3 regions of the Microcoleus sp. F10-B2 genome follow, and region 3 is predicted to be linked to each of the others. Evidence: riboswitches for the same ligand, from Rfam matches in the RefSeq annotation. Region 3 holds a riboswitch; each other region holds the start of a gene.
The links. A riboswitch is a leader RNA that binds a small molecule or an ion and turns the genes downstream of it on or off. The one in region 3 is predicted to bind cobalamin.
Positions count from the first base shown of each region.

Region 1 (10,899 bases), on a different contig from region 3:
TGCAGCAATGCGGCAGTTAAACCAGACAGGTTGGATGCACAATCGCTGCCGCATGATAGTCGCCAGTTTCCTCACCAAAGACTTAATTATTAACTGGCAGTGGGGCGAAAAATACTTCATGCAAAAATTGATAGATGGCGACCTTTCTGCTAACAACGGCGGCTGGCAGTGGAGCGCATCGAGCGGCATGGACCCGAAACCTTTGCGAATATTCAATCCCGCCAGTCAAGCTCAAAAATTCGACCCAGAAGGGGAATATATTCGGCACTGGGTTCCAGAATTGCGCCGGGTTGATACTAAACTTTTGCTAACAGGAAATATTTCGCCTTTAGAACGCCGACTTCTTCCTTATCCGTCTCCGATCGTAGACCACAACGAGCAGCAGCGCAAGTTTAAGGAACTGTACAAGCAGCAAAAAAACTCAGATTAGACAGCTCGATTTTTGGCGATATTTACCAGTAAATTAAGTTGAGGGGGTGCTGTACACCATCAACTTAAAAGATGGTATCAGTTATAATAAACTTAAATAAATCGGAGGTTCAAATGGTAACGCTGCAATTAAGGCAAATCAGTGTACCCCCAGGACATAGAGTGCTGTTCCATGATGTCAACTGGCAGGAATTTGAGGCAATTTTAGAAGAGTTGGGAGAACACCGTGCCTCTAGAATAGCTTACAGTCAAGGAACTTTGGAGATTAGGATGCCGCTACCAGAACACGAATTCAATAAGGAAATCATTGGCGATATGGTGAAAATATTACTTGAAGAACTTGAAATTGATCGAGAATGTTTTGGTTCGACGACTTTTAAACGAAAAAATATGTTACAAGGAATTGAACCTGACAACTGCTTTTACATTCAGAATCACGCTCTAATGATTGGTAAAAAGCGGATCGACTTAACTGTCGATCCGCCGCCTGACTTAGCAATTGAAGTCGATCTAACTTCCAAAACTCAACTGGACGCTTATGAAGCTTTGGGAGTACCTGAAATATGGCGCTATGAAAATAACAAGCTTCTGATTAATGTGCTTCAAGATGGGAAATATGTTGAATCTGAAATTAGTCCGATTTTTCCCAACCTGCCAATTATTGAAGCTATTTCTCAATATTGCGAACAAAGCCAAACAGCGGGCACGAGTCAAACTCTCAGATTGTTTCGGAAGTGGGTGAAAAACCAAATACAAAATTGATATGAAATCCCTATTGCCCGCACTTGCTGTCACAACTCCGGCTTATTTACGATCGCAAAAAAGCCATTTTCTCACAGCAAGCGTCCTAATCCCGCTGTATTTTTAATTTCGCTTTTGGGAAATCGAGAGAGAGTAAGGGTGTTGACCTTGAGCTCGATCGCCCACAAAAATAATATAAGTCCCCTTGTCCCCATAACCGGAAAATTCTACATTCCCCGCAGCAGCATTCGCCGGCAGCACGCAGAAACGCCCCCTCGGCCCCTGAATCATCAAACTTGGAGCTCCAGCGGTTTGTACTGCAATCCGCCAGTAAGGCAAATCCTGCGTTACTTCGATGACGTGGTTCGGTGCTTGGGAGACAAAACCGCAGTCGCCGCTATTGTTCGGGCCGCCGGAAACTCCAGAAACTCCCAGCGGTTCGGGAAATCCCGGGGCAATTTGTAGCGGTTGGCTCCGAAGGGCACCGGCATCCGCTAAAATCATTGCCAAGGCTAGGGTCACGATCGAGCTAAACCACAGTTTGCCGCGATCGCCCGGATAATGGATCTTCATGTTTCCTCACACAATGGCATTTGGTTCTAGTTCTTTGACGGTAGGGGATAATGGCAGTTCCGAACACATTAATCTAAACAAACTTCCGAATTTTTTTATGAATCCTCAACATAACTTCAATTGGCAGCAAGCGTTCGGAGAACTAAAAGCTAAACTAGAACGATCGCCACTCATTACACAAAATTCCGACAGCTATCAAGCTCTCGGAACCTTATACAATCAATTACTCGACAAGTTTCAAAGACTCCCCAAACCCGGGCAGGTGGCTGCCTTTGCCGTCGGAGCGATAATTGTCCTGACAGTCTTCAATAGCGTCGTACAGCTAATTTCCGCGCTGATGACTCTTGCCGTTCTCGGAGTGCTAATCTACATAGCATATAAATTGGCAATTTCCCCCCAGTCCTCAAATACTAACGACAAATAATAGGAATTTCTAAATATGGCTAACCCCACCGCGCCCAGCGGCATCAATCAACCCGATCCGTCTTGGCAAACACAATCCAAGCAAATGCCACTGCTGGTTCGCAGGTGCGGCGCTTGGGCCGTGGAAATTTCGTTAATTGCCGCCAGCGCCCTCGTTCCCTTCAGTATCGGGGCATTGGTTAACAGCGAATCTCAAACAGTGCCGCTCAATTCCTCAGTAGCAGCAGCATCCGAAACCGTCGCCCGTACTTTGGGCATACCCGTGCGCGATCGCAGCCCCAGAGTCGCACCCCTAACTAATCTATTCTGGTCAGGGGCGCTGCTGGCACCGGCAGTGTTAGCGGGGTGGCAACTGTTTTTGCTGGCGAGAACCGGTCAAACTCTCCCCAAACGCTGGTTCGGCGTCAAAGTTGTCACAGCGTCTGGTACTCCTCCGGGTTTTGGGCAAGTGCTAATTCGCGAAAGTTTGGGGCGCTGGGGAGTGCCTCTGGGCGTCGCTTACGGCATTTGGCGCTTGACGGGTGCGTTTCCGGATTTGGTGATTTTAGGGGGGCTGTGCGGCTTGGCAGTGCTCGCAGACGGCGCGGTTGCGTGGCGCTACAAACGGCAAGCGGGACACGATCGCCTCGCGAATACTTTGGTCGTCAACGCTCGATCGAATCAACTGTCTGACAATCCTGTCAAGAGTCCAGATTGGACTGAGGAAGACGCGCAGATTGCGGCTTTGGTTGTGACTCCACAAAGCGGGCTGAAAGTAAATCGCAGTTTGTGGAATTGGATGCGCCAACACCCGGGCACAACTTTAGTGATAGTTACCATCGGTAGCGCGGGATTGATTTTAACTTTGTTTGTCGGCACTCTCATCTACACTCAAAGTCAAGCAAATATGCGGGATTCGCGGCAGCGGAACGACGAATTATTTGTGGCTTTAGTCAGCAAATTGTCTCCCACATCAGCTAGCGGGGCAGCGGGCAGGCGATCGGCAATTTTGGCTTTGGGGGCGGTGGAAGACTCCCGCGCCGTACCGCTGCTAGCGGATTTGCTCGCTCAAGAAGACAACCGCGCCATGCTGGACGCGATCCAGCAAGCTTTAGTCAGTAGCGGGCCGAAAGCTTTGCCTGAGTTGCAGCGGTTGAATCAAGCCCTCAGCAACGACCTCGATTCCCTGCGCTTCGGCGGCAAAGCGCCGGAACGCGACTTAGCGGCCGCCCGCCAGCGAACAGTACAAAGGGCGATCGGCAAAATTCTCACAGTGTATAGCAGCCAGCTCAACGGCGCGGATCTCAGCCGCACGGATTTAGCTCAAAGCCCTGCCGGCCCGTCTCAGTTTACTTTAGTATTAAACAAAGTTGACTTGTCGGGAATTAAGCTGAGAAATGCCAATTTAACCAATGCCAGCTTGCAGGGAGCTCGCTTTTACGGCACCGGCGAAGACAGGCGTCCGGCTACCTTTGACGATTGGATTTCTGACTTGAGCGGCGCTAATTTGGAAGGAGTAAATTTGACCGGGGCGTCTTTGAACAGTGCTGTAATGAACCGGACTACTTTTGTGCGCGCTGTCCTGAACAAAGCTAATTTGTCAAGCGGCAATTTGAATTCAGCTAACTTTAGCAGTGCTATTTTAATTGGAGCAAATTTGCAGCAAGCACTGTTAAAAAATGCAAGTTTTACCGGGGCAGATATAGGAAGCGCGAATTTGTCGGGAGCAGATTTGTCAGGTGCGCGTTTGGGCAAAGTGAAGGCTCAAGGCGCTCAGTTGTCCTTGACAAATTTGTCTAAATCGGAATGGCAAGGTGCTGATTTGTCCGGTGCTGATTTGAGCGGCGCGAACTTACAAAATGCCGATTTGAGTTCGACTAAACTCGCCAACGTGAATTTAAAAGATGCTCGGTTGCAAGATGCGAATTTTCGGAATGCGGAGGTGAGTTCTGTTGATTTCAGGGGCGCGAATTTAGCGGGAGCGAATTTTAAAGGCGCTGTGTTTCTGGGGAAAACAGCTCCGGATCAATTTATTCAAAGTCCGACTGGTAGTAAATCCGGTCGGTTCCAAGGAGTTGATTTTGCGGAGGCTAAAAATTTAGATAAAAGTCAAATTGCTTACATTTGTTTGCAGGGGGGGATTCATCCGAAGTGCCCGCAGAAAAAGTAAGGATTGGTTGTTAGCGAGTAGGGTAATACAGTTGAGCAAAGAACTGGTAGGGTAAAATTATGAGCGTTAAGCGAATCATTTATCTCATCCTAGCAATTCTGGGGCTTGTGCTGCCTTGGTACTATAACTTACAGTTTTTTAGCCATGCTGGCTTGCTCGACTTTGTAAACGAGAGTTCGGCTAATCTTGCTGCAAAATCGGTAAGTTTAGATTTGTTTATCGCAACTCTAGCAGGAAGCACTTGGATTTACGCTGAGTCAAAACGATTGGATATAAGTTTTGTAGGGCTGTACATACTTCTGGGTGTGCTGGTTTCGTTTTCATGTGCTTTCCCGCTTTTCTTGTTTGTGCGGGAAACCAAGCTGGAAACATCAAGTGAAGTCTCAAGTTGAAAAGTTGTTTAACCGGTTAGTGCCGCGCAGCACAATAATTCGGTGCAGGCGATCGAGGTATTGTACAATTTCCGGTAAAATCACCGTTATAGGTTTGTAGTGACGGCGGAAGTGCTCAGAATTTTATGAGGATTAAATTCCTCACTACAAACCAACTTAATGGTTGTCATTCGATGTGGCATAATACTAATAGCAATTTCACTCATTTTTTGGTAAAAACTTTTGGCTTGAGTTTCATTCCCCCTGCCCAACCTACTACTGCATTGTTTATTGAAATTGCTATTATATCCTTTCCGGTTGCATCGGTATTTGTTCAAATTTCAAACAGCTAGTTGTCAGGAAAGCATAATTTTAGTCAACAGCCAACAGTCAACAGTCAACAGCCAACAGTCAACATTCAACAGTCAACAATTCCGGAGGAGTGCAACCGGAATTGATATCACGCAATAGCATCCGAACTGACAAGATTCTCAAATTGCGCCAATAGCATTCCATCACTATTATTTGGAATTCCAAAAATTTTAGGTAGCTGACCTGTTTCAGCGAGAACTTGTCTCACTTCTCGGTTAGATACATCGGCTAGATTTTTGTTATTTAGAAGCGCATTAATCGCAGCGATACCCACACCTTGACCAACTGCGGCGTTGAATTCAACTATTCTGCCGACAGAACAGGCCAACCCTTCAAATCCAGAACACGGACTGACTACTGCCAGGTTAGGAACGTTTTTAATTAATGCGTGGCGGATGCCAATATTAAAGATAGGCTGTTTAAAACTCAGACTTTTAAACCATCCTAAACTGTTTGCTTTCTCGCCAATACCCGGGATGCCTCCGCGGACATCAAAATGATAGCTAAATGTTGCCAGTGCCTCATTAACTGGTACGCCACCTAACAGCATTTGTGCGCCAGTTAAAGGTTCTACAACTCCCGTCACATTGCCGGCGTGTCGGATATAAAGTTCTGAGGCATAAGTAACAGAAGTAGCCCCCAAACTCCTCAGCCAAGTTGTAAGAAATAACATCTCCTTTTGCATATTAGCCGTGGGTTTGCTTCCGCTTCTCGCTAAGGCTTCTGCTTCGCTGGCGCTGACTGCAAATAAAATCGCATTCCACGAAAGTCTTTGATTTGGAAGTATTGCTATATTTCCCTCATCTAAAATTACGCCGGTTTCAGGAAAAGATAGTTTTATTCCTCTAAAGGAGTGGTAAGCTACAGACAGAGCCGGCGAGCGAACATCTATGTAATCGTTACCCGCCCACAGAGTTTTGAGATTGCCTCTAGTGTCGATCATTTCCCGCCGAAGTTCTTCTGCTAGTTTGGCATCCTTGCCTGCTGCGTACAGCAAAAAATATTGACTCTCGGAATCGGCGAGGTTTGTGAAGCGTTTGAGATAAATGTAATCGAGTTCTTTCAGTGCTCTTGCAGTGAGTCCTTGGGTTTCAAAAACGAGGGTGACTGGAAGTTCTGAATTAGGCAGACCAAATGTTTCAAATCCCTTCAGCTTTCTCACGCCGGCGGCTTGAGCTAATTCGGCATTGACAGTGGCATCAATAAATTGCTTGCCGGCATAAACTATGCCTTTAGATGTGGTTATACTGGCAATTTTCTGACCTTCTTTGTTGACTGATTGAATTTCTACTTTGCTGAGGATATCGACTCCAGCTTGTAACAGCATTTCTTTCAGCGCTGCACTGGCTTTGCGGGGGTCAAGTGCAATTGCGGTGACACCGGATTTTTGCAGGAACTCTTTATAGATTGCCGCCGGTGAACCAAAGATATCTAAATTTAAAGATTTTTGAAGTTCTTCACTAATCTGACTTCTATCTAAATAAGCAAGGCCGCCTCTTACCAAATGCCCGCCAATTCCTTCTTGCAAGCTTCCTTTAGACATCAGCAGAACTCGCGGATAACGCTTTGTGCGGCGACGATATTCTCTGGCCGCCGAGATAACAGCTAGAACTCCTGGAACTTCATCACCAAAGCCGATGACATCGTAAGAACGCAGATCCACGACCATTGTTTAATAACCTCTGCTGATTGTCATTTTTTCGAGCTGCATCTCAATGTTTTCCGTCAAACTCTCTGTTTTTTTCAAATCTAGCTGCATCTTTCCTGATTTTTGCGATAAATATTCACATATTCCTGGATGCAGCAACCGGGTTTTTTCCAGAAAAGCTTTCGTTGAGGACGATCGACCTCGGTTGAAAAACCCGGTTTCTAAGCGTCCAGAGTCCGTCAGTCTGGTGCTCTTGATTGCCATCAACTCAGATTATCAGGATCTATCCCCAACTCTCGCAATCGCTGAGCTAATCGATCGGCGCGCTGCGATTCCTGTTGGGCGCGCTGCGATTCCTGTTGGGCGCGCTGCGATTCCTGTTGGGCGCGCTGCGATTCCTGTTGGGCGCGCTGCGCTGATTCTTTCACCTGTTCTTCAGGAGTCAGATAACGTTTTCCATTGGCATCATACCAATACAACCACTCCCTTGTCACCCCAGAATAATTTCCCCTTTCACAACCAATCCCCAAACCAATTTCTGGCATCCAAACTGGATGTCCTGGCTGTAATTCATACTTCCCATTGACTAACTTATGTACTTCCAAACGGGGTTTACGGCGGCGGCGGGAAGAATAAATGACGTAATAAAGTACGCCTAAAGCTTGATATTCCTCCAACTTTGTGCTGTATTCCTTGCGATAAGTTGGGGAAACTACTTCCAGCACAAAAGTCGGCAAAACATTTTCATCCCACAGCACGTAACTGGGACGCAATTCTTCATCATAAAATCTTTCTACACCTAAACTCAAGAAAGCATCTGGCACGATGGCAGGTTTTTCTGGGTGATGGTAAATACCCATATCTATACCAAAAAACCAGTCCATGCGTTCTGACCAAAGTATCAGCAAGATTGCTTTTAGCAATCCCGGTATTAATTCTTGCAGTTCGTTATCCACAGGTGTTTCATCTGAGTCTGGTAGTTCGTCGGCTGAGGGCCAGTGCCTCGGAAAGTTGTAATCTAACATGGTGGCTTTCCTCAAAACTAATTAATATTATACCGTTGATTTGTTTGGCGATAGTATTGATTGAACGAACCGCGAAGACGCGAAGGAAAAAAAGAAAATAGGATAGGTAATTTTGACTGAGTTAATCTGAATGAATTTTTGTAAAATATTTGCTGAGACTTACGCGATCGACTATACTAAGCCTAACGATTCGGTTCTAATGGGGAGCAGCCATTAGAGGAAACGGGGAAAGTTCGGTGCAAGTCCGGCGCTGTCCCGCAACTGTAATGAAGGTCATGTCGCTTTCTGAGTCAGGATGCCCGCCGATGTGTTAATTTACATAGTCTCATCTGCGAGGTTCAGCGTGAAGACCGGAAATCGGAAATTGGTCAGCTTGGGATTGATGGCTGGCTTGAGTTGTTATATTGTCTTGGGCTCGGCAACGCCCGCCGCAGCTATGCACATTTCGGAAGGTTTTTTGCCGGTGCAATGGGCTGCGTTTTGGTGGATGGTGGCGTTGCCTTTTTTTGCAGTAGGTTTGCGATCGATTACTCGCATTACAAAAGAACACCCGGAACTTAAACTATTGCTTGCTTTGGCGGGTGCGTTTACTTTTGTGCTTTCTGCTTTAAAAATTCCCTCGGTAACGGGCAGTTGTTCTCACCCAACGGGTACAGGTTTGGGTGCAATTTTGTTCGGCCCTTCGGTGATGGCGGTACTGGGGGCTTTAGTTCTGCTGTTTCAAACGTTACTGTTAGCGCATGGCGGCTTGACAACCCTGGGAGCGAATATGTTTTCGATGGCGATTGTCGGCCCTTTCGCTGCCTATTTTATCTATCAATTGCTGTTGCGAACTGGCAGGCAGCGGGCGGCAATTTTTTGTGGGGCAGCTTTGGCAGATTTGCTGACTTATGTGACGACTTCGATTCAATTAGCATTAGCTTTTCCCGCAGCAAGCGGCGGTTTTATGGCTTCGTTTCTCAAGTTTGCTGGCATCTTTGCTATCACTCAAGTACCCCTGGCGATTAGTGAGGGATTGCTGACTGTATTAGTCTGGAATTGGCTGCATTCTTACGGAAAGCCGGAGTTGGAAACTTTGAAATTATTGAGACAGGAGTCATAAGCCGTGAGTCAAAAAAACACAAGAAATCAGCAAGCTACTTCACAACAAAATTGGATGTTGGTAATTGCTGTTATCGCGCTTGCCGTTATGCCCCTAGTTTTTGTCCGGGGTGAATACGGCGGAGCGGATGGGGAAGCACAGAAAGCGATTGCGGAAATTCAACCTGACTATCAACCTTGGTTTAACCACTTTTTTGAGCCTGCTAGCGGAGAAATTGAAAGTTTGCTGTTTGCGACTCAAGCGGCGCTAGGGGCTGGCGTAATTGGGTATGCGATCGGGCTGTACAAGGGGCGCACGGAATCTCATAAATCTGATGATGAATCGCCGTCGGAATAAATGGCGAATAAACGGCGAATAGAATTCGCTTCTGCACATACAAAGTCCGCCTGCGCGGACTGGAAGACTTTGGAATGAACCATCAGATTGACAGTCTGGCTTATACAAATCGCTTGCGGGGGTTGCCGCCATCTCACAAGTTATCCTTTGCGATCGCCCTTTTAATTCTGTCTCTGGTTTCTGGGGCGATCGTCCAATTGTCGATCGCCCTTTGGTTGGCCGTCTGGATCGTCGTCTATGCAGGGATTCCGGGGAAACTGTATTTGCGGTTGCTGTCGCTACCGTTGATGTTTTTGCTGACAAGTTTGCCTGCTTTGGCGCTGGGTGCGGTTGCGGGCGATCGTATCCCCGCAATTGGGTGGGATATTTGGCAAGGTTGGGGCATCAGCACCGGCACTTTTTATCTGTATGTGAGCCGCTCTGGCATATACCAAGTGAGCTTGCTGTTTGCCCGCGCCTTCGCATCGACAAGCTGTATGTATTTCATCCTCTTGACGGTTCCATTTACCGAAATCTTGCAGATTCTCAGACAATTACGCTGTCCAGAGTTGGTCACAGAACTGCTATTACTAATGTATCGGTTTATTTTTAGCTTATTGGCGATCGCCGATGAACTTTGGATAGCCCAAAACTCCCGCTGCGGCTATCGCACTTGGAAACTGGGAATGCACAGTTTAGGCATTTTAATCGGGCAATTGCTTCAGCGAACTTTGGAAAACTACCGTCAAGTCTCGCTGAGTTTAGCGTCGCGCGGCTTTAATGGAGAACTGCGCGTTTGGAATTCTTACCCTTATAAACCTTCGCGAAGATATACATTGGAAGCCGTGTTTGGTTGCACGGTTTTAACTTTGTTAAGCGCGGTATTTCAACGCTAAATTTATTGTTATTTCTGGACGAATGGGGGCCAGAAACCGGGTTTTTTACCGAATCTACGAGCTATAACGTGTCTTTTCGTAAAAAACCCGGTTTCTTTGGTCGGAGTGGGTAAGTCCTGCATTATATTCACGATTAGGAATGAGAATTAAATAAAATCCACTTTTCCTGTTTGTTGTGGGATGGGCGTCCCGCCCGTCCCCGATAGACGGGCGGGACGCCCATCCCACAAATATGTGTAAATTATTTAATTCGCGATCCTTAGTAGCGGTGGCGGTGGCGGCGGTTAATATCAACGAGACTTACGCATCACAAGCAAAGAAACCGGGTTTTTACTGAATCTGCGGGTTGTAACCAAGTATCCTCGTAAAAAACCCGGTTTCTGAGTACCCGCGCGTCCAGGGCTATTGTTGATTATTTTCCTATTTTTGTTAGTTTAGCGGGCCGGATTTGAATCAGGGCGATCGCACTTCCTGCAACAGTTATTACAAATATGACTTTTATGAACTAGATCGATGAATTAAATGAATTGACGTGAACAGTAATTTGTGGAAAAATTACTGTATCAAAATAAACAAAAAAATCATGGATCAAAATACTGACAAAAGAAAAAACCCACCGCCCATTGTTTTTATTATTGCCATCGGGTTAATTGGGTTGGGCGCATACAAGTTCCTTCCCGGTTTATTGAATGCCAAAAATTCAAATACACCTCCATCGACATCGACATCGACATCGACATCTACACCGGCAACGATCGCATCGGGAGCGATTGGCAATCGTATCAGTTTAGGAAATCAGATATTGCTGACATCCTACGCAACACCTGACAAACAAGCAGGAGTTCAAGCTTTTGC
Region 1 covers NZ_JAUBTB010000021.1:26,255-37,153, reverse strand. Annotated here, with positions in the region: gene QUA99_RS10725 (FAD-binding domain-containing protein) at 1-430, shown strand, start outside; gene QUA99_RS10720 (Uma2 family endonuclease) at 544-1,191, shown strand; gene QUA99_RS10715 (hypothetical protein) at 1,294-1,743, opposite strand; gene QUA99_RS10710 (hypothetical protein) at 1,742-2,167, shown strand; gene QUA99_RS10705 (pentapeptide repeat-containing protein) at 2,183-4,315, shown strand; gene QUA99_RS10700 (DUF2834 domain-containing protein) at 4,375-4,707, shown strand; gene QUA99_RS10695 (FAD-dependent oxidoreductase) at 5,147-6,727, opposite strand; gene QUA99_RS10690 (hypothetical protein) at 6,731-6,970, opposite strand; gene QUA99_RS10685 (Uma2 family endonuclease) at 6,970-7,731, opposite strand; cobalamin riboswitch at 7,906-8,052, shown strand; gene QUA99_RS10680 (energy-coupling factor ABC transporter permease) at 8,114-8,833, shown strand; gene QUA99_RS10675 (energy-coupling factor ABC transporter substrate-binding protein) at 8,837-9,169, shown strand; gene cbiQ (cobalt ECF transporter T component CbiQ) at 9,244-10,044, shown strand; gene QUA99_RS10665 (ABC transporter substrate-binding protein) at 10,628-10,899, shown strand, end outside.
Region 1: linked by a shared signal. The riboswitch ahead of QUA99_RS10680 (energy-coupling factor ABC transporter permease) and the one ahead of QUA99_RS15730 (DUF1636 domain-containing protein) in region 3 are both predicted to bind cobalamin.

Region 2 (10,899 bases), on a different contig from region 3:
GTGCCGGTTTGCAAGTAGAAATTGTCAATGACAATAACAGTCCAGAAGTTGCAAAAGAAGTTGCGGCACTATTAGCAAATGACCCCAAAATTCTAGCGGTAATCGGACATAATGACAGCAATGCCTCTTTAGCAGCCGCTCCAATTTATCAGGAAAAGAAACTGGTGATGATTACACCTACCAGCAGTACGAATAATTTATCAGGTTTTGGCAGCTATATTTTTCGGACAGTCCCCAATACTCGATCGATGACGGCTCCTTTAGCAGAGTATATCGTCAAACAAGTCGGCAAAACCAATATAGCCTTCTGCTACGACTCTCAAGCTGCTGGCAAGGCTTCGTTTAGGGATGAATTTATTGCTTCTCTTTCAGCATCAGGTGGCAGATTAGTTCCTACTGTCTGCGACTTGTCAGCGCCGACATTTAATCCTAACACTGCGATCGCGGATGCTGTTAGCCAAGGTGCACAAGGATTGATGGTAGCATCCCACGTAGATCGCATCGATCGCGCGATCGATCTAGCCCGTGCAAATCAAGGCAAATTAGCGCTTTACAGCAGTTCAACTCTTTACACCTTTCAAACGCTAAAAGACGGGCAAAAGGACGTTGACGGGCTTGTTTTGCCCGTTCCCTGGCATCCTGAAACTAATCCCAACAATCCATTTCCTACAAATGCCAGTCAGCGTTGGGGAGGCGTTGTGAATTGGCGAACCGCAACGAGTTTTGACGCTACTCAAGCTGTCATCGCTGGCTTGGGGCAAAGCAATACGCGGGAAGGGTTGCAACAAGCACTCAGAAATCCGAATTTCTCGGCCGCAGGATCGAGCGAGGATGTGAAGTTTTTGTCCACAGGCGATCGGGCTGGTAAGCCGATTTTAGTGCAAGTTAAACAAGGAGGAAGCACTGGCTATAACTTTGTCCCGTTGCGGTAAGTTTGTTAAGTGCGATCGCACTCACATCTTGCACATTCTCAATAAGTCTTTCAGGGGCGGGCTTTCCTGCCCACCCCACAATAAAATTCCCTCTTTGTGAAACAGGCATCTTGCCTGTTTCTTAGCATGATTAAAATCTACTTTTCTGTTGAATTAGCAAAATTTTTAATATAAAATGAAATGAGTAGATTAAAGGAGAGCGTTGTGTATGATCGCGCCAGTTGAAACCAAAACCTACACGGCCCAGGAATATCTAGAATTGGAAATCAATTCTCAGGATCGGCATGAATTTATCAATGGGGAGATTGTTCTGATGGCTGGCAGCACACCGAATCATAATGAAATTACCAGCATCTTAAATGCTATTTTGAGGGTGAGTCTCAAGGGTAAACCTTACAGTATTTTTGCATCGGATCAGCGACTTTGGGTTCCGCAGCTTAACAATTATACTTATCCAGATATGATGGTTGTGGCGAAACCGATCGAGCTGCAATCTGGACGGACGGATACAATTACCAATCCGCTGCTAATTGCTGAGGTGCTGTCTAAAGGTACTAAAGCTTATGACCGCGATGAAAAGTTTGCTGCCTATCGCAGTATTCCTAGTTTTCAGGAATATTTATTAATCGACCAATATCGGCTACAGGTGGAGCAATACTCTAAAACTGATGCGAATAAGTGGATCTTTTCGGAATATAGCTGTATGGGCGATCGGCTGAGTTTAACATCTGTTGCTGTGGAAATTTCGCTGGCCGATTTGTATGAAAATATTGAGTTTGGTGAATAGGCGGACGGTTTTTTGTCAAATGTTCCAAATAGTGGTAATATTCCCGTATATCGATCGGCTCTGATGGAGAACAGCCATCAGACGCAAGGGGGAAAGTTCGGTGCGAATCCGGCGCTGTCCCGCAACTGTAAGGAGATTTTTGCTTCTCTGAGTCAGAATGCCCGCCGATTTGTTTACAATCATGTTTTTCATCTGCGAGGTATGGATGATGGTGAGTTTATTATTTTTTTTATTATTGGATTGGGATTTTTTAACCGCAGATATCAGCAGATAAACACAGATGAACGCTGATGTAATTTGATTTGTGTTCTAAAGGGTATCTTATTTTAAGGGAAATGAAAAGAAATGCGAGTGGAAGATAGTGTTTGGCAGGGTAGTTTTGGCTACTGGCAAAACTTGTTTATTCATCAGAATATTTTGTCGATCGGACATACTGCTTGGAACGGTTTTTTGCATCGAGGACGAGGCTTGGTTGCTTGCAAAATCAATACTCCCATTAACGGCTCTGTGAATTGGAGCGTAGATACTATAAAGTACGATCTGCAATTTATTTCCGACTTGGAGGCAACCGTTTATTTGCAACAACTAGAAATAGAGGAGAACACTGTTTCAAATCTGCTCCAAATCATTGCTGGCTACGAACCAAAGGAAGCAATTATATTTTTGTCGATCGCCAACGCTCAGATTGATATCAATTTGTTGCAAAAGTTGGCAATTTCTCCTGTTGAGTGCTATGAACAGGTATGCAAGCGCTGGGAAGAATTTCAACTCTGCCCAAAATCCTAAAACTTACTAAATTTTCCGAATGTCGCAGCCAAAATCAATCGAAATTTCCAAAGTAACTCGCTACCAAAATGCAGCGCTTAATTACTATTTGGGTCTGACAGATTCGCCCTACCTTCACTACGGCTATTGGAAAACCCTACCTGTGCCCGCTGAGGAACTGACGATCGCACGATTGCGCGTCGCTCAGCAAGCTTACACAGATAAACTCTTGGATTTTATCCCCAAAGACATCAAAACCGTGCTGGATGTAGGATGCGGGATAGGGGGAAATGCGGCTTATTTGCTCGATCGAGGTTTTGGAGTGGAGGGGCTCGCACCCGATCCGTTCCAACAACAGCGCTTTCTTCAGTGTACGGGCGATCGGGCAATTTTCCACCTCACGAGGTTTGAAGACTTCAAAGCAACCCATTTCTACGATCTTATTCTCTTTAGCGAAAGTAGCCAGTATATGTCGGCTGTTGATATTGCTAAGGGTGCTGCCACTGCCCTCAATCCTGGTGGTTATGTACTGCTTGCCGATATGATGCGCTCTGATGTTAACTATACAGAGGGAATGTTTTCTAACTGTCACGTGGTGAAAGAGCTTCAGATTGCATTGATGCAAGCGGGGTTCAATGTAGTAAAAACTGAGGATATTTCGGCTCATATTTTACCGACGATTGACCTGTATGTCGATACTTTCCGCAGGTTTGGACTGAACACAATGATTTATGTTGCGGATTTGATTGCGATCGCAGTTCCTCCAGTCCACAAATTCCTGCGTTGGATATTTCGTCGCTGGTTCAAGAAGCTAGTGGTTGAAGGATTGGAGGCGGGCCAACTTTTTGAGCAGCATTTGTGTTATGAAATTCAACTTTGGCAGTTGTCAAAAATAGATGAAAACTGACACAAATACAATGGAAATTGGTAATCGGTAATCGGTAATTGGAGGCAGAGCCTCCGGGTATTTATTCCCAGGCAGAGCCTGGGAACAAGGCTATAAAAAATAAAAAATAACGAATATGTCTGAATGGATTCTCGAATTCGATCGCACTTCCTACTCATATCCCTGCGGTTCGCGAGTGGCAATTCAGGGTTTAAATCTAAAAGTCCCCGCTGGGAAACGGTGCGGGCTGATAGGTCAAAATGGCTGTGGCAAAACTACCTTTTTTTTGTTAGCAAATGGCTTATATCAACCGCAACAGGGAATCATTAGCTGGCAAGGTGAACCCTTTCGCTACGATCGCAAATCCTTGATGCAACTGCGCCAACAAATCGGACTCGTCTTTCAAAATCCCGAACATCAATTAGTAGCTTCGACGGTAGAAGAAGATATTTCCTACGGGTTGTACAATTTGGGTTTGGCAGAACCGAATATTGCGAGAATGGTGCAAGAGGCGATCGACCAATTCGATCTAAGCGAACTCGCCCGCGAACCAATTCACAATCTCAGTTTGGGGCAGAAAAAGCGGGTGTCGATCGCCGATATCATGGTTCTCAAGCCCAAACTGCTGCTGCTAGATGAACCTACCGCCTATCTCGATCCGCGTCACACCCGACAATTGATCGGTTTACTCCAACAAATTCACAGCGCCGGAACCACGATCCTTTTAGCAAGTCACGACCTCGATTTCATCTACCGCTGGGCTGATTGGGTGTTTGTAATGGATCGAGGAAAACTAATTTTAGAAGGAACACCGGAAACCGTTTTTGCTCAGCGGGAGGTTTTGGAACAATTGCAGCTTGGCGTACCGCTGGCGATCGAGCTGATGGAGCAAATAAGGGCGATCGTTGAGAAAGATGATAACTCAAAAAAGCACACTTTTGAGCTGTTGCAACAACAGATTTTACAAGCGCGGCGGCTGCTTTAATCATCAGTAGTAATAATTGCAGTTACCAAAGCTGTGATGATAGATGTTATAACAGTTGTAAGCATATCTTCTAATCCTCAAATAACTTTTTTGGGTCAAAATTTACTTCTCCTATCATCGCTTCTGCGTCGGCGAAAGCTGCCACTAATTTTTCGGGTGAGCTACTACCAGTGTGAAATCTTATTGATTCAGCTCTTAAGTGTCTTTGAGCTTGACGAAACCCATTGCCTTTTCGTTTAACATCTGTTGTGTTAATCAAGGCTAATGAAATTGCGCTAATTGCAGAAAGCACTTTTGTTCGATGAGTTCCGAGTTCTTCAACAAAGGTCGCCACAAGTAAAGATGACACGATTTAACTTACTCCCAAAAACAGATAAATGAAATGGAAAATATAGGCATACTGATGCCATTTTTTGAATTGAGCATTAATTTTTTCCGGGATTTCTTGCATCAGGAAAGTCAACTATTAATTAAATGGGTAAATTGTTGAATCAGGAGAAATTGAGATCGCACCTGCCAGATTCATTTCCGGTTATTTAGTGAGGAAATAAATGGGTGATGGCGTGCGATAAATATGGCGATATTTCTTGTTATTAATTAACAAAAATGCCCGATTTCCATCTACTAGCTTTCAGTTTTTGCTGCATCACTTCTTAATAAATAAAACTGAGATTCAAGAGCCTTCAATTCTTCTGTACCTTCTACATACTTAACATCAGTCAACAAATTATTAGCTTGCGCTTGAAGAATACGATAGGCTCCCGCTCTTTGTTTAACGGGAAATGCGTTTCCAATTGATTGAATAGCAACGATAACTCCGCCTAGAATGCCAGTAGCTATCTTTTTGTCTTGCTCGTCTATTCGATCCCAGGTAGACAAAAGGGTAATTATTAAAGTAAGAACGATCGTGGTAATTGTCAAACCTCCATCCCAGTTCCGATTGATTCGTCTGAGCCGAGTCATTTCTTGAGTTAATTCCTTAACTTCCTTCTCTAAATATTGTCTTTTGTCCTCAAGTGAAGATCGACTTGATTCTTTAACTTCATTCTTTAAATATTTTGTTTTTTCTGGAATTACAGATTGAGATTGCATTTTTTATTCTCCTCTCATTTTAAAATTTGCACCAATTTGAAGTAGATGCACCTTATGCTGAGAACAGTCAGTACAACAGATTTTACAAGCACGTCGTCCGGCTGCTTTAATCATCCATATAACTCAACTTTACTTACTCTTTTCCGTGTTCAGAAGAATTTGGTTTAGTCTCAAGGCTAGAAGAATGTGGCATTTGATTAACCTCCTAAATGTTTAAAAATATCTACAGTCCCCAGTCCACAACTAACAGGCGTGGATCGTACTTGCGGAGCAATTTCACAAGTTTTCTTAAATCATCAATTGTAGTAGGACACACACATCCTGCACTGCCTGCGCTTCTACCACTTTGAATCCAGTTCCAATCAGCATGAAAGCCGAAGTCATCGCGACAGCCAATATTCTTTAGCCTACAACTTTCTTTAGCCTTTTGTGATTTAACCAGCTCTACCCATACAGGTCCAAGTCCATCTCCATCTATGGGGTGTGAAGCATTGTAATTGTCTTTGCCACCTGCCCAGTCGATATCCGAGATGTAGTAGTTATCTTGTGGGATAGGTGCCAGATTGCCCGGTTGACTTTCAGGATCATCCCACATTAAAAATCTCTGAGCACCCGGTACACCAGAAATAACGTCTAATGAATCAACAACTACATTCCCTTGAGGATTTACGAAATCGAGTTTGCAGCATTCAAGTCCTTCGTAGGCATCTCTTGGTGTACGTGTGAGACGGCAGTATACACCTCCATCTAGCCCAGATGAATGTACAGATATCTCTCCACGCGCACGTTTGAGAGCATTCTCTATTGCTCTCTTTGTCTCTGGCCCTACTTTTCCATCAACTCGGCTAAGAACTTCGCGGGTTTGAAAAAGCTTGACTGCGCTCTCCGTAATGTCAGTAAATTCGTTAGGCTGAGAACCTAAACGAAGAAATTTGAGTCCTGCTAGAGCGCAATTAAGTATGTAACAGTCTTCTCCAATATGTCGTTTCTGAAGGGTACGAGTGAACGGTAATGGTACGGGAGCAGGTTTATAGGGAAAATCTCCCTTCGGCGGTTGAGCCAAATCTTTAGGCTTTGTGACAAAGCCTATTGCTGCATCTATATCTGAAAAACCATCGCGCCGAAATAATTTTTCTTCGTCGTTTCGACGATCGACCAATCCTGGGAATGGTCTTCTTGTGCCATTATCTTCACCATGTACCCAACGATCGAATTCCCTGACTGCTCCTTCATAATTGCTTTTGTTTAGCTCCCGCAACAGAGTTGACTCACCGAATGCACCAATCCCGATGTTGTAAGTGAAGGAAACAAGAGCATCAAACATACACTGCTTGAGCGAAACTTTGCATAAGCGCTCAACATCTTCTGCTTTTTCCCGAACTTCAATCTGTAACCATCGCTCTGCTTTTTCTCGGGTGATAATATCACCCTCTACAATCGGTCTATTGAGATCCAAATGCTCAATAGAGCCATAACCAATTGTCCAAATCCCAACCGGATCTAGGTATGCTTTAATCCGTCCATCAGAAAGCTTTTTATGGAGTCCTTCCCATTTTTTGATTAGTTCAAAGCATTCGTTAGAAGGTTTCATATTTTTCCTCTAGTGTCAATGTCTTGAATGAAGTTTAAATTTCAACAGTCTGAGCGACTTTTGCTCTGCCTTAATTCAAAGAATAAACCCCCCCGATCGCCCTGCCGGTGAGAAAAAGTGACAGGGTTTTGTAAACTTACGTAAATTCACTCAATCGATTTGAGATTTGATATCTGAGATTGTGCAATTAACCTCATCCAAAATCCGGGTTAAATATCCCCCTTATTTTTCAGTCTCCGAATGCGAACAAAAGCTTGTTTAGTATCGGTTTAAACCGCCAAGTATAAAAGGGATTACCTTGCGGTTAATTCAGTCAATTTGTTTTCTTTCCTGAACAGCAACTCGCACTCATGAAACATCAGTAAATTTACTGAATAGGTCAAATTGGCAAGCTATGAAAGGACAAGAGGCGATCGCCCTAGTTGATAGTCTGTTACAATCCGCAAACAAAAAGCAAAAACTCAATGACATTCAATCCCGCGTCTTTCTGGAAACTTGGGAGGGATACTCTTATCAAGAGATAGCCGATCGCTTAGCTTACGAACTCGACCATATCAAACACGTCGGTTCGCATTTGTGGCGAAATCTCTCTCAAATTCTTGGGGAAAAAGTCTCAAAGCAAAATCTTCAAGCAGTCTTGCGCCGCTACCAGCATTGCAGTGCGGGCATCTTGCACGCTAGCGAAGCAGATAGCACCACTCAAGATTGGGGAGAAGCGATCGATGTTTCCCAATTTTACAACCGGCAACAGGAACTCGAAACATTAGAAACTTGGATTAGCGGCAATTCTACTCGTCTGATCGGTATTTTTGGACTTGGCGGTATCGGCAAAACTTCTCTGTCTGTCAAACTCGCTCAGCAAATTCAATCTCAATTTGAATTTGTGATTTGGCGGAGTTTGCAGCAAGCACCAACCTTAGATGTTATCCTCAGCAATATTTTACCGATTTTAACTAATTCATCAGCCACAAACAATCACTCTATTGATGCTCTCATGGAACAGTTGCGACAAAAACGCTGTTTGTTAATTTTAGACAATCTGGAGTCGATTTTGCAAGGGGGAAATCGCAGCGGACAATATCAACAAGGCTATGAAGATTACCGACAGTTATTGGCGCGCATTGCTGACGAACCTCACCAAAGTTGTCTGATTTTAACCGGACGAGAACAACCGGGGGGGTTTGCTGTGCGATCGGGCGAAAATTTACCCGTGCGATCGCTCAAACTCTTCGGAGTTTCACCGCCAGTATGCCAGCAAATCCTCGCGGCCAAAGGATTAAAGGCAACGCTATTGCAGTGTCAAGATATTGTCAATTACTTTGGCGGCAATCCCCTCGCCCTCAAACTTGCTGCAACGACTATTAAAACACTTTTTGGTGGTGATATTCACGCATTTTTAGTGCAAAAAAATACTGTTTTTAGCGATTTCTGGGATTTGCTCGATCGCCAGTTCGATCGCTTGTCACCCCTGCAAAAACAAATCATGTACTGGATCGCCATCAATCAAGAAGGAGCGACCCCTGCGAAGTTAAAAGCGGAAATTTTGCCCAAAGTTTCGGGACGGCAACTGATGGAAGCATTGGAGGGGCTGGCTGAACGATCGCTCATCGAAAATCGGCGATCGCCCGACAATACCGCACCGACAAGTTTAACGCTACAGCCTGCGATCGTCGAGTATGTCAGAGAACGCTTGCTCCAAACTGCTGAGCAAGAAATTATCGCAAACAAACTTAACTCATAAAAACTCATGTTTTAATTGAATCCTAAACCCAAGACTAGATCGGCGACTCATAAATTAAACTGATTTTGTATCCTTTAATTGAATGTCTCTTAACCCATTTTGCAACTGCAATTCAACTCAAACAGCACCTCGGCAATATTTTAGCTTAGTTGCGCGATCGAACAGCAAGCCAGACAGATTATGCTGCGGTTAATCTGCTGAATTTATCCAGTCATCTCAAAACCGATATCAGATCAATTCCGGCTGCGCCGAAATGATAAGCCAGGACACGGCAGTGCCGTGTCCCTACGCCAGATTTATTGTAGGGACACGGCACTGCCGTGTCGTGATTTTGGGTGATATTAATTCCGATGCAACCGGAATTGATATCAGAGGCCTTGATTGCTCTTAGGATTTACGCAGGGGTGGTCAGAAACCGGGTTTTTTACGAAAATACTGCGTTGTGGCGCGCAGATTCGGTAAAAAACCCGGTTTCTTTGTCGGAGTGCGATCGCGAACTGATTAAGTGCGATCGTACCAACTTTCCAGCGCCAAGCGGTGAACTTCCCGCCAGCTAATATTTTTAAGTCTGGCAATTTCCGCGCAATCTTCGTATTCCGGCTGCACGTTAACAATCGTTTGTCCAGACTTCGCAACTTTTATTTGCACTTCACCGTATTCTGTTTGAACTGCCTGGATTTCCCGGTGCAGAATAGTTCTCTGTTGAGTCGATCGCCTAATTCCCAAAGTAGTAGTCTCGCGAAAGATCGCAGCTTCGCAAGCATCCTCAAATTCGGGATGACAAATCGCAGTTAACAAAACCCCCAGCCGCGACTTTTTCATCACAATTGGCGCAGTGAACACATCCAGAGCTCCGCAGGCAAACAAAGCATCAAAAACATAGCCGATCGCCTGCGGACTCAAATCATCAATCTGCGTTTCCAATACCGCAATAGTTTCTAAGGAATTGGTAATCGGTAATTGGGAATCGGGAATGGGGAATCGGGAATTAGTAGCCGTCTTTCTCCCACTCTCCCACTCTCCCCCTCTCCCCCTCTCCCCCTCTTCCTTCTCCCCAATCCAGAGGCGCAAAATATTAGGAATTGCCAGCATTCGAGAACCTGCACCCAAACCGATCGCCTGAATTTGCATCGACGGTGGTGGGCCGAAAGCAGAGGCGAGAGTACAGGCGATCGCAGTTCCCGTAGGCGTGCACAATTCGCGATCGATCCCGTTGCTATAAACCGGCACTCGGTGCGTTTCCCACAACCGCATCACCGCCGGCGTCGGCACCGCTAACTTACCGTGGGCCGCCTTCACCGTACCTGCACCAGTCGGCATCGCCGAAAAGTAAAATTCGTCAATATCCAACCAATCCAAACCCAAACAAGTACCGACAATATCAATAATTGCATCCGTCGCCCCCACCTCGTGAAAGTGAACCTCGCTTGCGGGGATACCGTGTACGGCACCTTCTGCATCTGCTAATTTGCGGAATACTGCCAAACTCCAGGCTTCCACGCGCGGAGGCAATTTTGCCGAGACGATGATGTGCTCTATTTCGGGCAAGTGGCGGTGATGAGTGTGGCTAATTTCGGCATCTGCTTCGCCGTGACTGTGAGAATGTTCTTCACCGTGATGATGGTGGTGGCGGGCGTCGAAAGTCGGGGATTCCGTTTCCGAGGGATCGAGTGTGGAGTCGCTAGCGGGATTTTCTGGTTTTAACCATAAATCGGCACTTAAATCCACATAAAATTTAGTTGCTTGTTGAGTATTCCGGTGGACTAATTCCGTCCGCAACTGGTACTCTGTCGAAATGCCGAGCAAATTGAGTTTTTCGATTAGGTAGTCTAAAGGAACGCCGGCGTGAAGAAGAGCTCCGATGCACATATCGCCAGCAATGCCGGTTGGACAGTCAAAATAAGCTATTTTATTCATTATTAACAATTAATTTTCAGCATTGATTGTTTCACTCGATATTTCGATCGCCCACTTAGCCTGAAATAGCTTAACATGGCAACTATTTACGAAGTGCATCCAGTTGCACCCCAAAAAGACCGGATCGAGAAGATTACAAAATCTCTGAAAGATGGGGCAGTGATGCTTTATCCGACAGATACAGTTTACGCGATCGGCTGCGA
Region 2 covers NZ_JAUBTB010000021.1:13,606-24,504, reverse strand. Annotated here, with positions in the region: gene QUA99_RS10660 (ABC transporter substrate-binding protein) at 1-932, shown strand, start outside; gene QUA99_RS10655 (Uma2 family endonuclease) at 1,141-1,719, shown strand; cobalamin riboswitch at 1,758-1,902, shown strand; gene QUA99_RS10650 (hypothetical protein) at 2,065-2,505, shown strand; gene QUA99_RS10645 (methyltransferase domain-containing protein) at 2,525-3,391, shown strand; gene QUA99_RS10640 (ATP-binding cassette domain-containing protein) at 3,507-4,355, shown strand; gene QUA99_RS10635 (hypothetical protein) at 4,426-4,704, opposite strand; gene QUA99_RS10630 (hypothetical protein) at 4,980-5,447, opposite strand; gene QUA99_RS10625 (glycoside hydrolase family protein) at 5,671-7,038, opposite strand; gene QUA99_RS10620 (NB-ARC domain-containing protein) at 7,433-8,779, shown strand; gene larC (nickel pincer cofactor biosynthesis protein LarC) at 9,281-10,696, opposite strand; gene QUA99_RS10610 (L-threonylcarbamoyladenylate synthase) at 10,772-10,899, shown strand, end outside.
Region 2: linked by a shared signal. The riboswitch ahead of QUA99_RS10650 (hypothetical protein) and the one ahead of QUA99_RS15730 (DUF1636 domain-containing protein) in region 3 are both predicted to bind cobalamin.

Region 3 (10,899 bases):
CGTCCCAGTCTTCGCCATGCCAAACTTTGACGCCTTGATAGCCGCTAACTGCCAGATATTGAACCATAGGATGCCATGCTAAATCTAAGATAGATGATGAGTCGAAATTCAGCGTTACTTCAACAACATTATCCTCAGCATTCCAGACTTGAACGCAGCGACCCATACTGAAAGCTAACTGATTGCAGTTGGGACTCCAAGCTAACTTATCAACCCAGACGCGCTGGTTATCCAAAGCAGCAATTAATTCCCCAGAGTTAACGCGCCAAATTCGCACTTTTCCATCTTGTCCGCCAGCAGCTAGGAATTGACTGTCGCGGGAAAAAGACAAGCAATCGGCTGATTTACCCGTGGCAGTTTGTAGCGGTTGCAAGGACAATTCATTAACTGCCCCTACTGCCGCCAGCATCACTTCGCCCGCAGCGGAACAGACTCCTAAAGTTGTACCGTCCGGCGACCAAGTAACAGAAGTTACATAGTCAGACAGCATTTCTTTAGCGTGAAATTGCAGGGTTAGTTCACTTTTATTTGTCTTTTTGTTACCCATATTTATTGAATCTGAGATGTTGCAATATTCTTAAGAACGGGCAAGATGCCCGTTCCACAAAAGATGAATTTTCTGCTTGTGGAACAGGCATCTTGCCTGTTCCGTTTCACAAAAGATGAATTTTCTTTTTGTGGAACAGGCATCTTGCCTGTTCCTAAAATGCTTATTAAAAATGCTTCAATATGTCAGTTAAACCAGACATTTACAAAAATCCTCTCGCAATTGATTTTCATTTAAGTTGCGACCGATGAATACGAGTTCATTTTTCGGAGTTTCGGTAGCTTTCCAAGGTCTATCCGCCCGGCCATCGAACACCATATGTACTCCTTGAAAAACAAATCGCTTGTTGTCTCCGGCGACATTCAAAATGCCTTTTGTCCGAAAGATATTCGGCCCTTGAGTTCGCAACAATTCCTCAATCCAATCGCTGAATTTGTTGCCATCAATAGCACCGGATTCTACTATTGCTACGGAAGAAACTGTTTCGTCGTGTTCGTGAGTGTGTTCGCCCAAAAAGTCGGGTTCGATTTCTAATGCCCGGTTCAAATCAAATGCTTTGACGCCCAACAAAGCATCCATTTGTAATTCAGCGTTGCGGGTGCGGTGAATTTTTGCCATTGCATTCATGGCGCGAATTCGCTTTTCTAATTCTGCCAATTCTTCCTCTGTCACTAAATCAGTTTTGTTGAGCAAAACTACATCCGCGAAGGCAATTTGTTCTTGAGCTTCGTCTGCGTCCCAGTGCTGCCAGATATGCTTGGCATCGACTACGGTGACAACTGCATCTAGCAGTAATTTGTCCCGCATATCTTCGTCTACAAAAAATGTTTGAATTACGGGTGCGGGGTCGGCTAAACCTGTGGTTTCGATGACTATGTGGTCGAATTTGTCTCGCCGCTTCATTAAGTTGCCGATAATCCGAATTAAATCGCCTCTGACTGTACAGCAAATGCAGCCGTTGTTCATCTCGAAAATTTCTTCGTCGGCATCTATTATCAGTTGGTTGTCGATGCCTACTTCGCCGAATTCGTTGACGATGACTGCAACTTTTTTGCCGTGTTCCTGTGTTAAAATCCGGTTCAGTAGCGTAGTTTTGCCTGCGCCGAGATAACCCGTGAGAACGGTAACAGGAACTGATTCGATCGCACTAGCAGTCACCATACTTGACCTCGATTATTGTACAATGATAACCATTATCGCTATTTTATACCAAACTTGCTGCTAGTAGCAAGTATATTAAAAAATGTTAAGAGTTTTTAACTAGAGGAATACGCAGTCTTTGGTTCAAGGCTTACTCATGGGGCTAGAAACCGGGTTTCTACGAGTTTTGGGAACAGGAACGAGAAATATAGGAAGAAACCCGGTTTCTGAGGTCTACCCATGGGGCTAGAAACCGGGTTTCTACGAGTTTTGGGAACAGGAACGAGAAATATAGGAAGAAACCCGGTTTCTGAGGTCTACCCATGGGGCTAAGGATTAATGACTCATGACAATTAATTGTTAATCATAGCTGCAATTTGCTCTCGTTCTAACTCTCGACCGATCAGCACTAATTTGGTTTGGCGGAGTTCGGAAGGTTGCCAAGGACGATCGTAGAAATATTCTATGCGATCGCCCACACCTTGCAACACCATCCTCATCGGTTTCTTGGGAACCGCTACAAACCCTTTAATCCGATAGATTTCCTCCTGCTGCATCAAGGATTGCAGTTTTTTCACCAAAGCTTCAGGTTCAAATTCGCGATCGGCAATAAAGTAAGTTGAGTTAATATCATCATCGTGTTCGTGTTCCTCCTCAGTGTCGTGGTGACTTGGGCGAGACTCCAAATCATCCTCAACCGCCGCATTAAATCCCATTAGCACATCAGGGTTAATTTCGCCAGCTTTGCAGGGAACAATTTTCACACTCGGACGCAATTCTTGCTGCAACCAGCTTTGAACTTTCTTGTGAGTTTCCGCATCTACCCGATCGACCTTCGTTAAAAGTACCATATCGGCACAGGCTAACTGGTCTTCAAACAATTCCTCGATCGGAGTTTCGTGATCTAAACTAGAATCAGCCTGCCGCTGTGCCATCAAAGCATCGATATCACCGACAAAAGTACCGCTAGCAACAGCTTCGCAATCGACAACAGCAACAACACCGTCCACAGTAGCACCGGTGCGAATTTCCGGCCAGCGAAAAGCTTGAATTAAAGGTTTAGGAAGTGCGAGGCCCGAAGTCTCAATTAAGATACAATCAATTTGTTCTCTGCGCTTCAACAATTCCTGCATAGTCGGCAAGAATTCCTCTTGAACAGTGCAGCAAAGACAACCATTTGTTAGTTCAACAATATTGCTGCTAACATTTTCTTCTTCGTCGCAAACTTGGCAATCGCGCAGCAGTTCTCCGTCAATTCCGATTTCGCCAAATTCGTTAACCAGAACAGCAATGCGGCGACCTTGATTATTTTGCAATAAGTGGCGAATTAATGTAGTTTTGCCGCTACCGAGAAAACCAGTGATGACAGTAACAGGAATTTTGTGCATTGATAATTTTGTGCTTATTTGGTGATGGGATATCTCGTTCCCAGGCTATGCCTGGGAATGCTAATCTGTAGCAATCCTAAATCATTTTTGAATTTCTTACTCCCTCCCCTTAGTAAGGGGAGGGTTGGGGTAGGGTAAAAAATTTACTACTCATTTAAAATTGCTATAAAGGCTCTGCCTCGCTGGAACAAAGGAGCGCTTTTAATACGAGGCAGAGCCTCTGCGTATGCGTTAGCAGGCAAAGCCTGGGAACGAGAAGCAAAAAACTAAAGCCCTTACTACAAACCTATCTAATTTGGTAGTGGTGGAATCTTTGCTAAAACCCCTTTTTTCAGAGCTTGAGGACGCTCAGACCAAGGCAACAAACCGTCCGGTTTAGCATAGTATTGACCCGCGCATTCGAGTACCGCCTCGACGCTTTCCGACTCATTTGCTGGTAAATCGCCAAACAGATAAGTGTACTTTCCGACAGCAGCAAAAGACACCGCACAAGAGTGACTGCAAGCACTCATGCACTCAACTTCTTGAATCTCAAATTTATCGGAAAACTCCCAATCTTTAGCGAGTTGCGACAAATTTTCCATTAATTGTTGACCGCCGCTTTTGCCTTCTCGCTTGCCGTTTTTCCAAACACTAGCGCAAGCAGTGCAAACAAATAGACTGTGCTTTGTGCGTACAGCCGTGTTAATTCCATCCATCATCCGTACCTCGCAGATGCGTTCAAAAGTGAGTTAGATATCGGCGGGCATTCTGACTTAAAAAACCCTAACGGTTTCCTTACAGTTGCGGGACAGCGCCGGACTTGCACCGAACTTTCCCCGTTTCCTCTAGCGGCTGCTCCCCGCTAGAACCGATCGCGAAATCACATCATACCGCACTTGCCGCCAATCGATTTTAGATTTTAGATTTTAGATTTTAGATTTTAGATTTCAGATTGGAGAAAGCGACCGCAGGGATAACTCTGGGGACTGATTTAGTAGTTTGTAGGGTGCCAGGCGCGCACCCTGCAGACTATAAATCAAGCAGTTTCGTGCTGCCTCCATGCGGGATGCCACAGCAATTCAGCAGTCGATCGCTTCTCGACCATTTCAGGAGTAATCTTACAGTGAGCCACATCCTTGCGAGAAGGCAACTCGTACATCACATCTAGCATTAACTCCTCTAAAATGCTGCGGAGAGCTCTCGCGCCGGTTTTGCGCCGGTAGGCTTCCTGGGCTATTGCCCGCAGCGCTTCCGGCTGGAATTCCAACTCCACGCTGTCCATCTTCAACAGCTTTTGATACTGCTTCACCAGCGCATTCCGGGGCTCGGTCAATATCTGCATCAAAGCTGCTTCATCCAGCGGCGAAATCACCGTCACGACCGGTATCCGCCCGACAAACTCAGGAATCAAACCAAACTTGACTAAATCGTCCGGCTGTACCTGCTGCAAAATATCAGCGGCCCGCTTGTCTTTCGCCGGCAAAGTTGAGTTGCTGTCGCTTTCTGTTGGCTGAATAAAGCCTAAAGATTTTTTGCCCAAACGCTGTTCAACTATTTTTTCCAAACCGACAAAAGCACCGCCGCAAATAAATAGAATTTTGCTAGTGTCAACTTGAATAAAATCTTGGTAAGGATGTTTGCGGCCGCCTTGCGGGGGCACGTTAACCACCGTTCCTTCCAACATTTTTAGCAGCGCTTGCTGCACTCCTTCTCCCGATACATCCCTAGTGATCGAAGTGTTTTCGCTTTTGCGAGCAATCTTGTCAATTTCATCAATATAAATAATGCCCCGCTGCGCTGATTCGACATCAAAATCGGACATTTGCAACAACCGCAGCAAGATATTTTCTACATCGTCGCCGACATATCCAGCTTCAGTCAGCGTCGTCGCATCCGCTACAGCAAAAGGGACTTCGAGCATTTGCGCCAAACTTTGCGCTAACAAAGTTTTACCGCAACCTGTGGGGCCCACTAGCATGATGTTGGATTTTTGCAGTTCCACATCGCTGTCGGGGGAAGGCTTGTCGCTATCTTTAACTTGGTCAACGCTCAAGCGCTTGTAGTGGTTGTAAACTGCTACAGAAAGGACTTTTTTTGCTGAGTGCTGGCCGATGACGTGGTTGTCTAAATGCTGCTTGATTTCTGTCGGTTTTGGAATTTGACCTAAAACAATTTTCGATTTGTTCGATCGACCCGGGCGCCGCGTTCCTTGTCCCTGAGACTCTCGCACCTCTGATTGGGGAATCTGTTGACCAATTGTTTTGCTGGAGTCAAAGAACTCCTCCTCTAAAATTTCATTGCACAGTTCCACGCATTCATCGCAAATGTAGACGCCGGGCCCAGCTATTAACTTGCGGACGTACTCTTGCGACTTGCCGCAAAAGGAGCATCTCAGATGGGAGTCATATTTTGACATATTTGCCTCTTACTTTACGGTTGCGGTTGCTTGTTTCTACTGGGGAAGTTGCCGCGCGATCGACCTTAGCTTTGCCCTAGAAAGGTTTCCCGATCCGACACCCAAGCCAGTCAGTCGATTTTAGATTTTAGATTTTAGATTTTAGATTTACTCCACAGATAAATTTTGGAGCTGAACTAGGGTCTAAAATTTGGGTATCTGCACGACTTAAGTCGGGGGCTTGTCTCCGTTTTTTGGCGGAGTCAAGCTTCGCGATCTCTATTTCTAACTTAACACTTTTGAGGCATTAGTCATTAGTCATTAGTCATTCGAGCAAATTTGAATTTTTAATTTTCACTTGAAGGTAAAGTGGCACGGGCTTACCATTTTTTGTATTCCAAAAATTTTCCCGACATAATTATTTTCACTCGATCGCCTTTTGGGTCTGCTTCTTTCTCGACATCCATAGTAAAGTCGATCGCGCTCATAATCCCGTCACCGAATTTTTCGTGTATCACTGCTTTGAGCGGCATCCCGTAAACCTGCATAATTTCATAGAAACGATAAATCAGAGGGTCAACTGGAACGGAGGCATCCAAAGAACCTTTTAACGGAGGTTCACAGAGAACCGCAGCCGTCTGACTGTCTAGTCCCAAAGCCGAGACAATTTTCTCGGCTTCATCTTCTGATGCGGTTGCTTGACGGTAAAAAACCGCCGCAATCCAAACTTCGTCGCGACTCAAAACTTTTTCCAAGTCGGCAAAACTAATTCCCTTAGCTTTTTTAGCAGCCAAAAGTTTTTCTGTAATTTCTGAAATTGCCATTAAATCTTCTCCAACTAACTACTGTGCCAGATGTTAAATCTTTCTCATGTTTTGGTATTTTTGTCAATACCAAGCTGAGAAAAAAACAGAATTGATAACTCGGAACTTCAGCAAAAGCAGCTCTCATCAACGGGAGCGTCTCATATTTGTAAAAACACTTGTTCTGGCTCCTTCCTTCTGCCTCTTGCCTCGCAGCAAGAGAGCCTCAAAACAGAGATTTCTAGCTTGGCTGCTTTCATTGATCTCCTCCCTCATCACCCCCCCACAACTCATACAATTTTTGATTTTAGATTGTAAATTTTAGATTGGCAACGACTGATGACTGCCAGGGTTGAGAGCTACTCAACAGTTGCATTCTTTTTTTAACCGGTATCACAACGGATAAATCCCAAAAAAATAACTCATCACTTCCCTGGGGCAATGGTACAGTTAGCAGTATATGCAGTACAAGTTACACAGGGAAAGGCAGTCGGCAAGCGACCGAATTTTTATCGTGCTAGCGTGAAGCTCAATCTTCGCTCCCACAGCCAAAGCCCCTTTACCTCTGACAATCGGCAACTGACAAAAGTATGGAGATTCAGACCAAAGATTACACCATCCTGTACGATCGCGCTACCCAAACAGTGACCTGCTGCGGCTCGTTCCGGCTCAGCCAGATGGAAGAATACGCGCCGATCGTCGATCTGCTCAACGAAGTGGCTGAATCCTCGCCAAACACAATTACTCTAGACTTGCGAAAACTAGAATTTTTAAATAGTTCTGGAATTAACATTGTCTCAAAATTTGTCATCAAAGTGCGCCAGCAAAAAAATATTAAAATCGCCATAAAAGGCTCTAAACACATACCCTGGCAGGGAAAATCCCTCAAGAACTTGCAGCGGCTGATGCCTTCCTTGCACTTAGAATTAGAATAGTAAATCGAAAAATGTAAAAATCAGTGCAGGCTAAGTCCGAGCACCAAGATCTGGGCGACCCAAGTTAATGGGAATAAGTCACAGTTAAGTTACCACCAAATCGTAAAAAAACTCTCAACAGACTAAAAATTACCAATTGTCAATTGCTATGCAGGAAGAACCATCGAGAGAACAGCTACTTTTGGACGTTCAGCGACTGAGTGCGGAACTTGAAAACTTGAAGGGCGAAAAGGCTGACCTAGAAATTTTGCTGCAGACTACCACCGAACATTCCGATACCATGGAAGCTGACTTGCTCGGCAAAGCTAAGGTGGCAGCGCTCTCAAGCGAAGAGCAGTTTCGGGCGATCGCCTCAGCAACTCCCGTTCCGGTATTGGTTTCTCGCCTCTCGGACGGCTTAATTCTGTATGCCAACGCTCAATTGGCTTCTCTGCTGAACATGCCCCTCGAAGAATTGATCGGCAGCAGCACCCCAGACTTTTACGTCAACCCGAGCGATCGCCCGAAGATCATAGAGGAAATTACCACAAACGGTTATGTCAAAAACTACGAACTCCATTGCAAAAAGGCAGACGGCACTCTCTTCTGGGCGATGATTTCAGTTCAGTCCCTTCAGTTTAACGGCGAACAGACCGCATTGTGCGCATTGTACGACCTCACCCAGCGCAAGGAAGCAGAACAAACCCTCCAAGAGAGCGAAAAGCGGCTCCGCCGCCAGAGTCTGGCTTTGTTGCAGCTAGGTAGGCAGAGAACTTTCAACAGCGGTGCGCTGAATGTGGGAATTCGCGAAATTACCGAGGCGGCAGCCCGCACTTTGGAAGTGGAAAAAGTCAGCGTCTGGCTTTACAACCATTTCAGATATGGAACTCGCTACCCGACAGATCCCCAGCTAAGTTTTACAGAGAGAGCGCTCGCCCACAACCAAACAGAGGCAATCGATACAGACGCAGCCCCAGAGCAAGAGGAGGGGGGCAATCATTCTAAGTTTAAAATCCCCAGCCTCAAATTAGTTTGTCTCGACTTGTACGATCGCACCCGCGAAAATCATTTGACCAGCGAATCCATATCCGCAAGCGATTTAAAATTTTCAATTTTAGATGTCGAAGGCGACGCACCGGGCGAAAACTTGCGATCGGACAAAGCTTTAGAACCTGCGCCAAACACTCCAAACCCTCTAAAAACAAATTTGTCCCGCTCATCTGCGGTAGCGGAACCTTCCGCTGTGCTGCCGAATGCCACCAAGCCCAATTCATCCATATTAAATGTAGCAATTAGGCTCGGCGGCAAGATCGTGGGCATCCTCTCTCTCGAACATATCGGCGCGCCCCGCCAGTGGGCTCTGGAAGAGCGCACCTTCGCCGATTCTTTGGCAAATTTGGTAGCACTGGCGATCGAAGGATTTGAACGCCAGCGGGCTCAGGAAGCCCTCTCCAAAGCCAAAGCGCAGCTAGAAATGACCGTCGATCAGCGCACCGCTCAACTCACCGCCGCCAATAAACTGCTCCGCATCGAAATTGCCGAGCGCAAAAGAGCCGAAATAGCTTTGCAAGAAGCCTTACACAAAGCTGAAGCAGCTTCCAGAGCTAAAAGCACTTTTTTAGCCAATATGAGCCACGAGCTGCGGACGCCGCTCAATGCCATTATCGGTTACAGCGAAATACTACAAGAAGAAGCACTGGAATCTGGACTCGAAAACATCATTCCCGATACCCAAAAAATTTATAATGCCGGCAAACATTTGCTGACTTTAATTAACGATATTCTCGACCTTTCTAAGATAGAAGCCGGTCGGATGGAGCTTTATTTAGAAAATTTTGACCTCGGCAACTTAATAGAAGAAGTCGTTGCAACTTTGCACCCTTTGGTCGAAAAAAATCACAATCAATTGCAAGTTTCTTGCTCGGGGAATTTGGGAGCGATGTATGCAGATTTGACTAAAGTCCGGCAAATTCTGTTTAATTTGCTATCCAATGCCTTGAAGTTTACCGAAGGTGGCACAGTGGTGTTGAGCGCTACTCGCAAACCAGTAGAAGGCAGCGATTGGCTTTATTTGCAGGTATCTGATACGGGGATAGGGATGTCGGCAGAACAGCAGCACGGTTTGTTTGAACCTTTTATTCAAGGGGATGCTTCGACTACTCGCAAGTACGGGGGCACCGGTTTGGGATTGGCCATTAGCCGCTTGTTTTGCCAGATGATGGGCGGCGATATCTCTGTTGAAAGTCAGTTGGGTGTTGGATCTAGTTTTACTGTTCACTTAAAGGCAAAAGTTGATATTAAGTAGAACGGCGTAAATATTTGTAGTTGGAATGAGGCAGGAGGCAGCTATGCTGAAGGCAGGAGGGAAGAGGGTTTCAGCCTCATTTATTGTTCTTAACACAGTTGTGTTTTTTCCCACACACTTACTTAGTTAGAAGGAAGAGGGAAGAATCATCGATTCCCAATTCGCAATGCCCAATTCCCAATTCTTATTGATACAGCAGATTCCACGTTTATGAAGTACCCCGCTTATCGTTTTATCCCGGTAGGGACACGGCGAAAGCCTTTGTCCCTACACTTCATCAACCTGGAATACGCTGTAATTGTGACGCCGATCGCGATCGACCTCTGTTGCTAATCACAAAGTAGCATTTTTTCTCAGCCTAGAATACCTATATTATCCCAAACTTGTGCCGCAAACAGGATATGGCCTCTGGCTGCATTCACGAGTCGCACCTCAACCTCATGCAGGGAGAGGGTGTTGCTTGTAGAAAGGCAATTTGGTAAAAGTAATCAGGACTTACCATCGGGGCCCGTGCGAAACCGGGTTTTTTACCGAATCTGGCGTCTACAACCCGTCTTTTCCCAAAAAAACCCGGTTTCTCAACAATCGTGCGTCAGTCCTAAGTAATGCTATGGTCGCTAACCAGTAGCAGGCAAAAGTTAACAGGAAATCAGGAATTATCAAAGGTCTCTGGACGCAGAAACACAATTCTGCTTTTTGCCTTTAAACTGCTGCTTCTACTGGCGAGATAGCAATGCCACTCAAAGCTGCGTGCAAATTCTCAGAATCAAAGGAGTGCATCTACATGATTAAACCTTGCAGTCAACCGCTAAAAATAAATCCTTTCACTTGTTATCGCGATCCTGCTACAGGCAGGTGGATTACTGTAGCTACAAATGTTGAGAGCGCTTGCGAAACAGATTCTAGTTTGAAAGCAACAGCCGAAGGCGAAAACCAAGGTAAAGTAGAAACGAGTCTTTCGCCTTCGCCTGCAGTCTCGCTGCCGAAAAAACGCCTTTCCTTCTCCTTGCCTCCCCTCAAAAAGCTTGCTAAAAAATCTGCTGTCACTGTTAGCAGGTAGCCATCGCAGGGGCCTAATCTAGTTTCCACAGTTAGTCCCCGGCGATCGCCAAACAAAAAAAACGAACTTATCCATAGCATAAATTGCCAAAAATTGATATACTGCCAGCAAACTTTCTCCTTCAACATCCGTGAAGTATTTGCTCGATCGCTGCCTGCAATTTGTCTGGACAGACCGACCGATTCGCCAGCGGGGAACAATCATCGTTGCTATCCCCATGATTTTTCTGTTTGCTTCACTGCTAGCAATTGCAAGCCTCCGGCAGATTACCCTACAGATAAGAGAGCGAGCAGATACTAATAGAGCAATACTTCAGGAAACTAACCGCTTGTTAACCCTGGTGGTGGATGCGGAAACTGGCATTC
Region 3 covers NZ_JAUBTB010000036.1:40,073-50,971, forward strand. Annotated here, with positions in the region: gene QUA99_RS15715 (WD40 repeat domain-containing protein) at 1-547, opposite strand, end outside; gene QUA99_RS15720 (GTP-binding protein) at 737-1,708, opposite strand; gene cobW (cobalamin biosynthesis protein CobW) at 2,041-3,075, opposite strand; gene QUA99_RS15730 (DUF1636 domain-containing protein) at 3,366-3,776, opposite strand; cobalamin riboswitch at 3,799-3,945, opposite strand; gene clpX (ATP-dependent protease ATP-binding subunit ClpX) at 4,094-5,473, opposite strand; gene cynS (cyanase) at 5,833-6,276, opposite strand; gene QUA99_RS15745 (slr1659 superfamily regulator) at 6,846-7,190, shown strand; gene QUA99_RS15750 (ATP-binding protein) at 7,339-9,474, shown strand; gene QUA99_RS15755 (hypothetical protein) at 10,306-10,662, opposite strand; gene QUA99_RS15760 (PAS domain S-box protein) at 10,665-10,899, shown strand, end outside.